2 regions of the Neorhizobium sp. P1_A6 genome follow, and region 1 is predicted to be linked to the other one. Evidence: riboswitches for the same ligand, from Rfam matches in the RefSeq annotation. Region 1 holds a riboswitch; the other holds the start of a gene.
What was found. Region 1 has a riboswitch for thiamine pyrophosphate ahead of AC1D3C_RS10930 (ABC transporter permease). Riboswitches for the same ligand answer to the same signal wherever they lie in the genome.
Positions count from the first base shown of each region.

Region 2: linked by a shared signal. The riboswitch ahead of thiM (hydroxyethylthiazole kinase) and the one ahead of AC1D3C_RS10930 (ABC transporter permease) in region 1 are both predicted to bind thiamine pyrophosphate.

Region 1 covers NZ_JBFTZM010000004.1:319,338-325,853, forward strand. Annotated here, with positions in the region: gene AC1D3C_RS10920 (NUDIX hydrolase) at 1-244, opposite strand, end outside; gene AC1D3C_RS10925 (ABC transporter substrate-binding protein) at 342-1,286, opposite strand; gene AC1D3C_RS10930 (ABC transporter permease) at 1,283-2,065, opposite strand; TPP riboswitch at 2,201-2,304, opposite strand; gene minE (cell division topological specificity factor MinE) at 2,468-2,728, opposite strand; gene minD (septum site-determining protein MinD) at 2,725-3,540, opposite strand; gene minC (septum site-determining protein MinC) at 3,572-4,300, opposite strand; gene AC1D3C_RS10950 (DUF1127 domain-containing protein) at 5,088-5,234, opposite strand; gene AC1D3C_RS10955 (RidA family protein) at 5,392-5,781, opposite strand; gene AC1D3C_RS10960 (Dps family protein) at 5,893-6,411, opposite strand.
Region 2 covers NZ_JBFTZM010000001.1:486,381-491,184, forward strand. Annotated here, with positions in the region: gene thiD (bifunctional hydroxymethylpyrimidine kinase/phosphomethylpyrimidine kinase) at 6-812, opposite strand; gene thiE (thiamine phosphate synthase) at 809-1,447, opposite strand; gene thiM (hydroxyethylthiazole kinase) at 1,444-2,265, opposite strand; TPP riboswitch at 2,303-2,398, opposite strand; gene AC1D3C_RS02240 (heavy metal translocating P-type ATPase) at 2,512-4,800, shown strand.

The sequences.
Region 1 (6,516 bases):
CCTCGGCATCCTCATGGGTGCGGTCGCGGTCGGCGAACGTATAGAGCTGTTCGAGATAACCGAGCGGATGGCCTGTCTGGTCGCCGACCCATTCGCGAAGCCCGGCCTGCAGGCTGCGATGGCCGAGCTCGAAAGGGCCGGACGGCAGCGCATCTCCCGAGCGTACCGTCATCACGCGCGGCTCGTCGCCGGTGACGGCGGACAGAACCGCGATCAGTTCCGCATGGGCAAGTCCGATGGTCAAGCAAACTCCGGGTCACGTAACGTGGAAAGCCTGTCTGGCATGAAAATCACGTTACGCGAACCCCGGAGCTCAAATCAAACGATATCAGCAACTTGGCTTATTTGATTTCGACCGCGACGTCGGAGACCGGAGGCGCTGCCTTGATTAGCCCCGTTTCCTTCATGAAGGCGGCGAAGCGCTGGTAGCGGCCTTGGTCGAGTGCGGCCGGACGCTTGGCAAAACGCGGCAGCGTGTCGAAGAACGCGGTGCGGTTCAACTCATCGTCGAGGTTCGGATAGGCCTTGATGAAAAGCTGCCAGGCCTCCTGCGGATGGTTGGTGATGTAGATCGATGCCTGTTCGACCGCATGCAGGAAACGCGGCAGCCGGTTGTCGCCAGCAAGATCACGGCGGGTGACGAAGATCAGCTCGTCATAGGCAGGAACCCCGTGCTCTTCCGGGAAGAAGGCGCGGCCCGCATGGCCTTCCAGCTTCATCTGGGTCAGTTCGAAATTGCGGAACCCGCCGAGTGTCGCATCCACCTTGCCGCCGATCAGCGACGGCGACAGCGAGAAATTGACGTTGATCAGCTCCACGTCGTCGCTGGAAAGCCCTTCGGAGGCCAGCATGCGCTTCAGCATCGCATCCTCGAAACCCGTGACGGAAAAGCCGACCTTTTTGCCTTTCAGATCCTTGAGGCTCTTGATCGGACCGTCCGCCAGCACCGTGACGGTGTTCAAGGGCGTCTCGACCAGCGTGCCGAACCGCACGAGCGGCAGGCCAGCCTCATGATCAAGATAGAGGTTTGGCTGGTAGTGGATACCGATATCCGCCTGGCCGGCCGAAACCAGCCGCGGCACCGCGGAGGCATCGGACGGCGGGATGAGCTCGACGTCGAGATTGGCATCGGCGAACAGTCCGCGCTGCTGGGCGATCACCATCGGCGCGTGGTCCGGATTGACGAACCATTCGAGAAGCACGCTGAGCTTGTCGGCCGCCTGCGAGGGCGCGGGCGCGGCGAGGCTTGCCAGCGCGATGAGGGACGCGGTGAGGATACGGATCATGATCGGACGGAACTCCCTGATGCGGATGAAGATGAAGGGTCGGTTTCGCTGGCCCACGGGGCGAGCCCGGCGGTCAGCCGGTCGATGAGAAGCCTTAGAATGAGAGTGAGAATGGCGAGTATGGTCATCGCCGCGAACACCGTGTCGGTCTGCATGCGGGCATTGGCCTGGACCATCACGAAGCCGAGCCCGCCGGACGCGCCCACCCATTCCCCGACGACCGCACCAAGCGGCGCCAGCGGGGCGGCGACCCGAAGGCCGGAAACTAGGCTCGGGATCGCCAGCGGCACGCGCATCGACACCAGCGTCTGCCAATGGCTGGCGCCCTCCAGCGAGACGGCGTCGAGGATTTCCTGATCGGTGCGGCGAAGACCGTCGGCAAAGGCGGAGGCGACCGGAAAGAAGATGATGATCGTCGTCATCGCCACTTTCGAGGCAAGCCCGAAACCCAGCCAGAGAACCAGGATCGGCGCCAGCACGAAGACGGGAAAGGCCTGCAGGATCAGCACCATCGGCCAGACGAGACGGCCGAGCCGCGGCAGCGCCGCAACGCCGAAGGCCGTGGCAATGCCGAGGCCTGCGCCGATCGCGAGGCCTAGCGCGATTTCGATCAGCGTGACGGCGCTGTTCTGCAGCAGGAAACCAGGCTGCCGCAGGAAGGCGGACGCGACGGCTACAGGCGACGGCAGAATATAGCGGGGCGGAGCAAACAGCCAGACCCCGGCTTGCCAGAGGGCGACAAGCAGGACGAGGCCGATGACCGCATGGGATGCACGCATGACGCTACGCGTCGAACCTGCACGTGACGGCCGGATACCCGTTGGGGACAACGGAAAGAATGGATGTCATCGGTCGATCTCCAGATCAGTCAATCACGGAGACCCAGGTGAAGCGGAGAAGAGAAAGTGCCGTCGGACGACGCCTATTTCCGTTCCTACGCCGGCATGACCCGGATCAGGTTCAAGGGTCCGGCTCGCCGCCATCTCAGCATCGTCAAGATGCCCCCCTCGGAATTACGACGATAACTGTCGGTTTTCAGCAATCCTGTCAAGCGGGCCGGATTGGCGGCCGTTTCCACTCAGCGCGTCGCCAGTCTTCCTTCGCGCGAGAAAGCGAAATACGAAACGCGGACAACCAGGTTGTCCGCGTTTCAAAATTCGAGTTTGCCGAATACTGCCGGCTCAGGCAGCCTGGCTGACGGCACCCAATGGGATCTCGACGTCGATCTCGAGGATCGTGACGTTCTCGTCGCGGTCCATCTTGACCTGCACCTTGTCGCTGTCGACCTGCACATGCTTGGCGATCACCGCAAGGATTTCCTCGCGAAGCAAGGATACGAGGTCTGAGCCGGTCGACGAGCGTTCGTGGGCGAGAAGCACCTGCAGGCGTTCGCGGGCCGTGGGTGCGGAGCGCTGTTTGCGGAAAAGGTTGAATATGGTCATGCGGCCCTCCGTGCGAAGATCTTGCCGAATATCCCCCGCTTTTCCCCGGGGATCGTGATCGGCAGAACTTCTCCTGCAAGCCGGCGTGCGGCATCGAAATAGGCCATGGCCGGTGCGCTGCGTGCGTCCGCCAGGGTGACCGGCGCACCGATATTCGAGGCGCGCAGGACATCCATGCTTTCGGGGATGATGCCGATCAGCGGGATGGAGAGGATCTCCAGCACGTCCTCGACCTTCAGCATATCGCCCCGCTCAGCGCGGTTGGCGTCGTAACGCGTCAAAAGCAGGTGCTTTTCCATCCGCTCGCCGCGCTCGGCCTTCATCGTCTTCGAATCCAGCAGACCGATGATGCGGTCCGAGTCGCGGACGGACGAGACTTCCGGATTGGTGACCACCACAGCCATATCGGCGTGGCGCATGGCGAGCGTGGCGCCGCTCTCGATACCGGCGGGGCTATCGCAGATGACCCAGTCGAAGACCCGCCTCAATTCGGTAATGACCCGCTCCACGCCCTCGGGCGTCAGGTTGTCCTTGTCGCGCGTCTGCGATGCCGGCAGCAGGAACAGCGTCTCCAGGCGCTTGTCGCGGATCAGGGCCTGCGAGAGCTTCGCCTCGCCCTGGATGACGTTGATCAGATCGTAAACGACCCGACGTTCGGCGCCCATCACGAGGTCGAGGTTGCGCAGCCCGACGTCAAAATCGACGACGACAACCCGTTCGTTTCGCTGGGCCAGAGCCGCTCCGAGTGCGGCAGTCGAGGTCGTCTTGCCAACCCCGCCCTTGCCTGAAGTGACTACGATGACTTTCCCCATCTTGCTCTCCTGTTTGCTGGCCGGTTGCGGCTCAAATAAGTTTCTCTGCCATGATCGAATCCCCTTCGAGCCAAAGCTGGACTGAATGTCCGCGAAGGCCGGGGGCCATGTCGTCCGCCATCTTGTAGATGCCGTCGATTGCCAAAAGCTCGGCTTCGAGCTTGCGGCAGAAGATGCGTGCCGATGCGTTTCCGAGCGATCCTGCCATGGCCCTGCCACGCAGGGTCCCGTAAATGTGGATCGAGCCACCAGCGATGATTTCAGCTCCCGAGGCGACCGATCCGATAATCGTCACGTCACCTTCGGGGAAGATCACCGACTGCCCCGACCGCACGGGATCGCGAATGACGATGGACTGCAAGGTCGGACGCATCTCCGGCACCGACGGTTTCGGCTCGCTGTTGTGCAGTTCGATGATCGGCTCCTTGGCGACGGCTTCGTCGGAGACCGGCCGACCACCCTTGAGTGCCGGAGGCATGCCTGGCCCAAGGATCGAAGGACGGCCGCCTTCGATGCCCATGATATTGACGCTGCGCCCGGCAAGCTCGGCGATGAGCTCTTTCAACTGAGCGCGATCGATCGGCAGATCGGTGACATCGAGCACGACCGGTCGGCCCAGAAAGAACCCGGCGGAACGCGCCGCGAGATCATCCAGCCTGACAAGCCAGTCGTCGAAGGGAAGGTCGGGAGCAAGCACGACCGCCAGAAAAGAACGGCCCTTGATACGGATAGCGCGAGCGTCTGTTAGCATTTTGGTCATCTGCGTAAAGAAATCGTGACCATTTTTTAGCCCCGATATGGTTAACAATTGGTAAACAAGAGCCCCTTGGAGGGCCTGGTTTTAACCGATCGTTACGATCTTCCCTTGCACCAGGTCCACCTCGGCAACATAGGCTTCGCGACGAAGAGAAGACCGGGAGCGAGGAAGGGAAAAGCAGATCGACAGGGCGATGCGCCGGACGCGAATCATCTCCTCCGGCGCTTCGATGATGGCTGCGATTCTGGCTGTTATGGAGATTCGGTTGCCGTGAGAATCCGTAGAAGACCGTTTTCCGGCGAGTGCCCCTTCTCCGCGATGCGGCAACGGATCGCCTCGCCGCGTCTTCGACTTTCAGGCACGAATCGACATCGCCGGATGCCACCTGAGCGACCTCGGTTAAACGCGCGATTTTGAATTCTGAAAAACCCTCAGCCCCAAAACGAAAAAGCCTGCCGCGGGAGGAGGTGCGGCAGGCTTTCCGTAAAGAACCGAACAGCGGCTGGGAGGAGGAGTGCCGCCGTTCCTACAGACGTCCCTGGGAGGAGGAGTGGGCCGTCTGATAACACGAAGCTCTGCGGGAGGAGGTGCATCGCTTCGATAAGTATGACTATACAACGATGCTGCACTATTGATAGTCATTATGTTGCAGTGCAGCTATACGAAAAATGCATACCTGCAAACGGGTAGTGAAAGTCTCAAAGAGGTCTGGCGCGCAGAACATCTTCTGACGCAGAAACGCCCGCGGCAATGGCGGGCGTCGTGCATGGTCCAAGCAGCAATATCGGGATTAGCGAGCGATGGCTGCGCGGGCGACGTTGCGGATGTCGGAGCGGTCGATGCCGAGGTCCTGCAGTTCTCGGCTGGTCATGCGGCCGAGTTCGGTGACGGTCTGACGATACTTGCGCCAGTTGTTGAAAGAGCGTGCTACGTTCATGATCGGGTCCCTTTCCTGAGACTGTCTGACGTCAGCAACCGTTCTTGGCTCCGGCGTCGTTCGATGACAGGGATATAATCCTTCCCACCTGCCTGTAAAAGCAACAAAGCCTCAGGGCACCCATGCAAAACCTGCATTGGTCTTGCGGAAATGCCCGCTATTCCGCCTTGGTCGATGCCGCAGCGCACACCATGATCATCTCGACTTTCAGATTGGGATTGGCAAGCCGCGCCTCGAAACAGGCCCGGGCGGGCGGAGCCATGCCCGAAACCCAGGCGTCCCAGACCTCGTTCATTTCGGCATAACCGTCCATGTCGGCCAATATGATCGCGCAGAAGATCAGGCCCTGCTTGGCGCTGCCGATTTCGGCAAGCCGCGCTTCGGCTTTGGCGAGCAGTTGCCGGGTCTGTTCGGCGGTGCTCAAATTACCGTCATAGGGGGCTTGAGGCGTGACGGCGAAGTAGCCGGTGCCTTGATGCACGACAGCCGAACTTCCGCGGCTGCCGATGCCGAAGCGGTCGATGATGGAGGAGAAGTCTTGAATCATGAAATGCCTGTACGGGTTCTGAACGATGGATGAGATGTCATCGCGACGATCGGCGGCAGCGACGCCGTTGCCGCCGGGGGGGGGCTTTATAGATTTCAATTGGTGACCGATTTATTCGGCGCCGCGTGTCGTCTCGAACAGGAACCAGGCGCGGCGTTCCGTCTCGTCGATCCAGACTTCCAGCAGGCTCGTGGTGGCTACGTCGTTATGTTCGGCGCAGACTTCGTGGGCCTGGCGCAGGAACGACACGAGTTGCTGGTTGTCGTCCTTCAGTTCGGCAAGCATGTCCCGCGGGGTGACGAAATCGGCGTCGTTGTCGAGAAGGCGCTGCAACCGGCCGATATGGCCGATCGAGCGGATGGTCGTGCCGCCGATCTTGCGGGCACGTTCGGCAATCGCGTCGGTCATGGCAAAAATCTGCTCGCCCTGTTCGTCGAGCATCACGTGGTAATCGCGAAAATGCGGGCCGCTCATATGCCAGTGAAAATTCTTGGTCTTGAGATAGAGCGCGAACGTGTCCGCAAGCAGCGCCGCAAGCGCACCGGCAATATCGGCGGTGGCGTTGGAGGGCAGATCGGAGGGAGTGTTCAACGATGCCTTGCGGCGGTTTTCAACGGCGGTGCGATCCATGGTCGTTCTCCTTGGGTGAGACGGATGGGCTTCGGACTTGGACAGACTGACCGGAGGCCAGTCGAACGGGACTGATCCGAGGACGATCGACGGAGACGGCGTGCG
Region 2 (4,804 bases), on a different contig from region 1:
CGCCCTCACCACCACCACGCGTAAAAATGCGACACCGGTCCGTGGCCGGTGCCGACCGTGAGGGTGTCGGCGGCGGCAATTGCGCCGGCGAGATAGGTCTTGGCGATCGCGACCGCTTCAGCCGGCAAGGCACCCTTGGCGAGTTCGGCGGCGATTGCGCTCGACAGCGTGCAGCCAGTGCCGTGGGTGTTGCTGGTCGCGGTGCGTCTGCCCTCGAACCAGTGGATGCCGGTTACGTCCGCCAGCACATCCGGGCTGTCTTCGCTCTCCAGATGACCGCCCTTCACCAGGACTGCCTTAGGCCCGATCTTCAGCAGTTGCTCGGCCTGGGCTGCCATCCCTTCGCGGGTCGTGGCGACCGTCTCGCCGAGCAGCGCTGCGGCTTCGGGGAGGTTGGGGGTGACGACGGTGGCGAGCGGCATCAGCTTGTAGGTGACGGCATCCACCGCATCGAGCGCCAGCAGCGGCGAACCGCCCTTGGCGATCATCACCGGATCGAGCACGATCGGCACGGTATCGCGATAGGGGCGCAGCACGTCGGCAACCGCCTCGGCGATCTCGGCATTGGCGATCATGCCGATCTTCACCGCATCGACGCGCACGTCGAGAAAGATGGTGCGGATCTGGTTTGCGACGAAGGCGGCGGGCACCGCATGCACGCCGGTGACCCCTTGGGTATTCTGGGCGGTCAGCGCGGTCAGCGCCGCCATGCCATAGGTGCCGCGGGCCGCAAAGGTTTTCAGATCCGCCTGGATGCCGGCGCCGCCGGAAGGGTCCGAACCGGCGATCGACAGGACGTTTTTGATGCTCATGCGCGTGCCCTTTCGATTTCCGCGGCAATTCGGCGGGCGGCGGCTTCCGGATCGGGCTGGCCGCAGATGGCGGACACGACCGCGAGGCCCTTTGCGCCGGCGGCGAGTGCCGGGCCGGCATGTTCCGCCTTGACGCCGCCAATCGCGACTGCCGGAACCGGCGCCATGGCGACGATGCGTGCAAGCCCGTCGAAACCGATCGGCTGCTTGTGGTCGGGTTTGGTGCCGGTCGCAAAGACGGGACCGATACCGACATAATCGACGATGGACGGATCCACCCGACGCGCCAGGTCCTCGGTCTCCACCGAGAGGCCGAGGATCATGCCATGGCCGGCGCGCCGGCGCGCCATCGCCGCCACCATATCGCTCTGGCCGACATGCAGGCCTTCCGCGCCGATCGCGATTGCTGCCTCCACGTCGTCGTTGATGATCAGGGGCACGCCGGTTCCGGAAAGTACCGCCTTCAGCGCCCGGCCGGTTTCGATCATTTTTGCCGTATCCGCCTGCTTGTCGCGCAGCTGGACCATGGTGACGCCGCCGGCGACGGCCAGCCTTGTCGTCTCGATCATGCCGATCTCGCGGCAGAGATCGGGATCGAGGACGAGGTAGACGGAAAGGTCGAAGGTTTTGGTCATGCTGCGACGACCCTTGCCTGGGCATCGAGCGTCTCTCCGGTCAGCGCCGCGAGACGGTCGAGGAAGATCGGCGAGAAGAAGCCGGGACCCGAGGCGGTGAAGGCCGCTTCCTCGCCCGCGACCGCGAACATCGCAAGCGCGGCGACCGTCGCCTCGAAGGGATCGTCCGTGGCGGCGGCAAAGGCGCCGACCAGGCAGGTCAGCGAGCAGCCGAGCGCGGTCACCCGCGGCATCAGGGCCGAACCGCCGAAGATGCGCACCGAACGCCGGCCGTCGGTGACGAAATCCACCTCGCCGGTGACGGCCACCACGCAGGCCTTCTGCCGGGCGATGGTGATTGCCGAGTCTTCCGCCGCCGGGACGCTGTCGCCGCTGTCGACGCCATGGCCGCTCGACTGGCTGCCGGCCAGCGCGATGATTTCCGAGGCGTTGCCGCGGATGATCGTGGGCCGCAGCTCCATCAGCTCGGCGAGTGCGGCGCGGCGATAGGCGGTGGCGTAATGGGCGACGGGATCGAGCACCCAAGGCTTGCCAGCTTCGGTGGCGGAGGCGGCCGCTGCCTTCATGCCGGCCAGGAAATCCGGCGACAGGGTGCCGATATTGACCGTCAGGGCCGCAGCGATGCGGGCGAATTCGCCGGCTTCTTCCTTGGTGTGCACCATGGCGGGCGAGGCGCCGGCCGCCAGCATCACGTTGGCGGCGATATTCATCGCCACGAAATTGGTGATGTTCTGGACGAGCGGGTTTTTGGCACGCATCGCGGTCAGCAACTGGCCGGGGGTGTCTGCAAGGGTCCCAAGGGGTATTATCGTCTGCATATCTGCCTCGTTCGGCGGGGCAGGCGTGGGGCGCAGTGTCAACGCCCTGACGACTCCCTCCGCCAGCATGATCTGGTTCAGGTTCTAAGGGTGCTTCTCAGCCCGGCTTTGCCGGACGCCCCTGTCTTCACCATGGCTTACAGCAAAGATAATGCGCTTCGCCAGTGATTTTTTCTGATTTTGGGCCTTGCAGCTCTAGTCGCTAGAGGTTGTAGAGACGGGGCTCGATCCAATGGGAAAGACACGATGAACGCGACGACACAGGCACGATACAAGGTTGGGGGCATGGATTGCGCCAGCTGCGCGACGAAGATCGACACCGCGGTGCGCCGCATGCCGGGCGTCGAGGACGTGTCCGTTTCGGTGGCTTCAGGCACGATGACTGTGAAGCATGACGGGACCGGCGATCTGGGTGCGATCGAGAAGAAGGTCGTAGGGCTTGGGTATTCGCTCAGGGCGCTGGGTCAGAGGGCCGGTGAGGATGCGCGGCGGCGCGGTGTCGAGGGGTTACCCCCCTCTGCCTTGCCGGGCATCTCCCCCTCAAGGGGGGAGATCGGCAAGACGCACGACCACCATCATCATCATGACCATGACGGCGGGCACGATCATTCCCATCACGACCACGGCACAACAGAAATCGAAGGCCTGCACGGCCACGATCACGGGCCGATGGACGGGCCGTGGTGGAAATCGCCCAAAGGCCGCCTGACCATCCTGGTCGGCATTGCGTTAGCGACGGCTTACGGGATCGGCCATCTGGTGCCGGCCTATGACACAATCATCTTCACCGCAGCGATGCTGATCGGCCTCGTGCCGATTGCCCGGCGCGCCATCATGGCAGCACTCGCCGGCACGCCGTTTTCGATCGAGATGCTGATGACGATTGCCGCCGTCGGCGCTGTTGTCATCAATGCGTCGGAAGAGGCCGCCGCCGTGGTCTTCCTTTTCCTGATCGGCGAATTGCTGGAAGGGGTCGCGGCCGGCAAGGCGCGCCAAAGCATCCAGAGCCTGACGGCGCTGGTGCCGAAAAACGCGCTGCTCGAAGAAAACGGCCAGACCCGCGAAGTGCCGGCGGAGAGCCTTGCCGTCGGTGCGACCATCCTCGTGCGCCCTGGCGACCGTATTTCGGCGGACGGCGTCATCATCGCGGGCGAAAGCGCGATCGACGAAGCGCCGGTGACGGGCGAAAGCACGCCGGTCTCCAAGGGCATCGACGACACGGTTTTTGCCGGCACGATCAACGGCGTTGCCGCCTTGCGGGTTCGCGTGACGGCCGCCGCCGAGGACAATACGATTGCCCGCGTGGTGCGGCTGGTCGAGGAGGCGCAGGAGAGCAAGGCCCCGACCGAACGCTTTATCGACCGGTTCTCGCGGTATTACACGCCGGGTGTCGTCGCAGTGGCGGCGCTGGTCGCCATCCTGCCACCGCTTGTCGGCGGTGCGTCCTGGAGCGAGTGGGTCTACAAGGGCCTGGCGATCCTGCTGATCGGCTGCCCCTGTGCGCTGGTCATCTCGACGCCTGCCGCAATCGCCGCATCGCTGTCGTCAGGCGCCCGCCGCGGCCTGCTGATGAAGGGTGGCGCGGTACTCGAAACGCTCGGCAAGATCACAGCCGTCGCGCTCGACAAGACCGGAACGCTGACGGCCGGCAGGCCCCAGGTGACCGATGTCATCGCCTTCGGCCGCAATGCGGAAGACGTGCTGCGCTTTGCCGCCGCGCTCGAAACCGGCTCCAGCCATCCGCTCGCCGTCGCCATCCTTGCCAAGGCTGCCGATGACGAGGTCGAGATCCCGGCCGCGACGGATGCCAGGGCGCTCGGCGGCAAGGGCGTCACGGCGATGGTCGAAGGCCAGGAGGTGTTTTTCGGTTCGCCCAAGGCAGCGGCCGAGCGGGTTTCGCTGCCGATGGCGCATGGCCGCCGGATCACCGGCCTCAATGACGAGGGCAAGACCGTCTCGGTGCTGGTCGTCGGCGGGGTCCTTGCCGGTGCCATCGCCATGCGCGACGAACCGCGTCCCGACGCCAGGGCCGGCCTGAAGGCGCTGACCGATGCCGGCATCAGGACCGTGATGCTGACCGGCGACAATGCTCGCACCGCGACCGCGATCGGCAAGGATCTCGGCATCGAGGTGCGTGCCGAGCTGATGCCGGAAGACAAGAGCCGCATCGTCGGTGAGCTGAAAAGCGAGGGTTACGTGGTCGGCAAGGTCGGCGACGGTATCAACGACGCCCCGGCACTCGCAGCCGCCGATGTCGGCATCGCGATGGGCGGAGGCACCGACGTGGCGCTCGAAACTGCCGATGCCGCAGCGCTGCACGGCCGGGTCGGCGACATCGCCGCGATGATCGCGCTGTCGAAGCGGACGATGCGCAACATCTACCAGAACATCTCGATCGCGCTCGGCCTGAAGGCGGCCTTCCTGGTCACGACCATCCTGGGGATCACTGGACTGTGGCCGGCGATCCTTGCGGACACCGGGGCGACGGTGCTGGTGACGATCAATGCGCTGCGGCTGCTGCGGGTGAGGAACTAGGCAC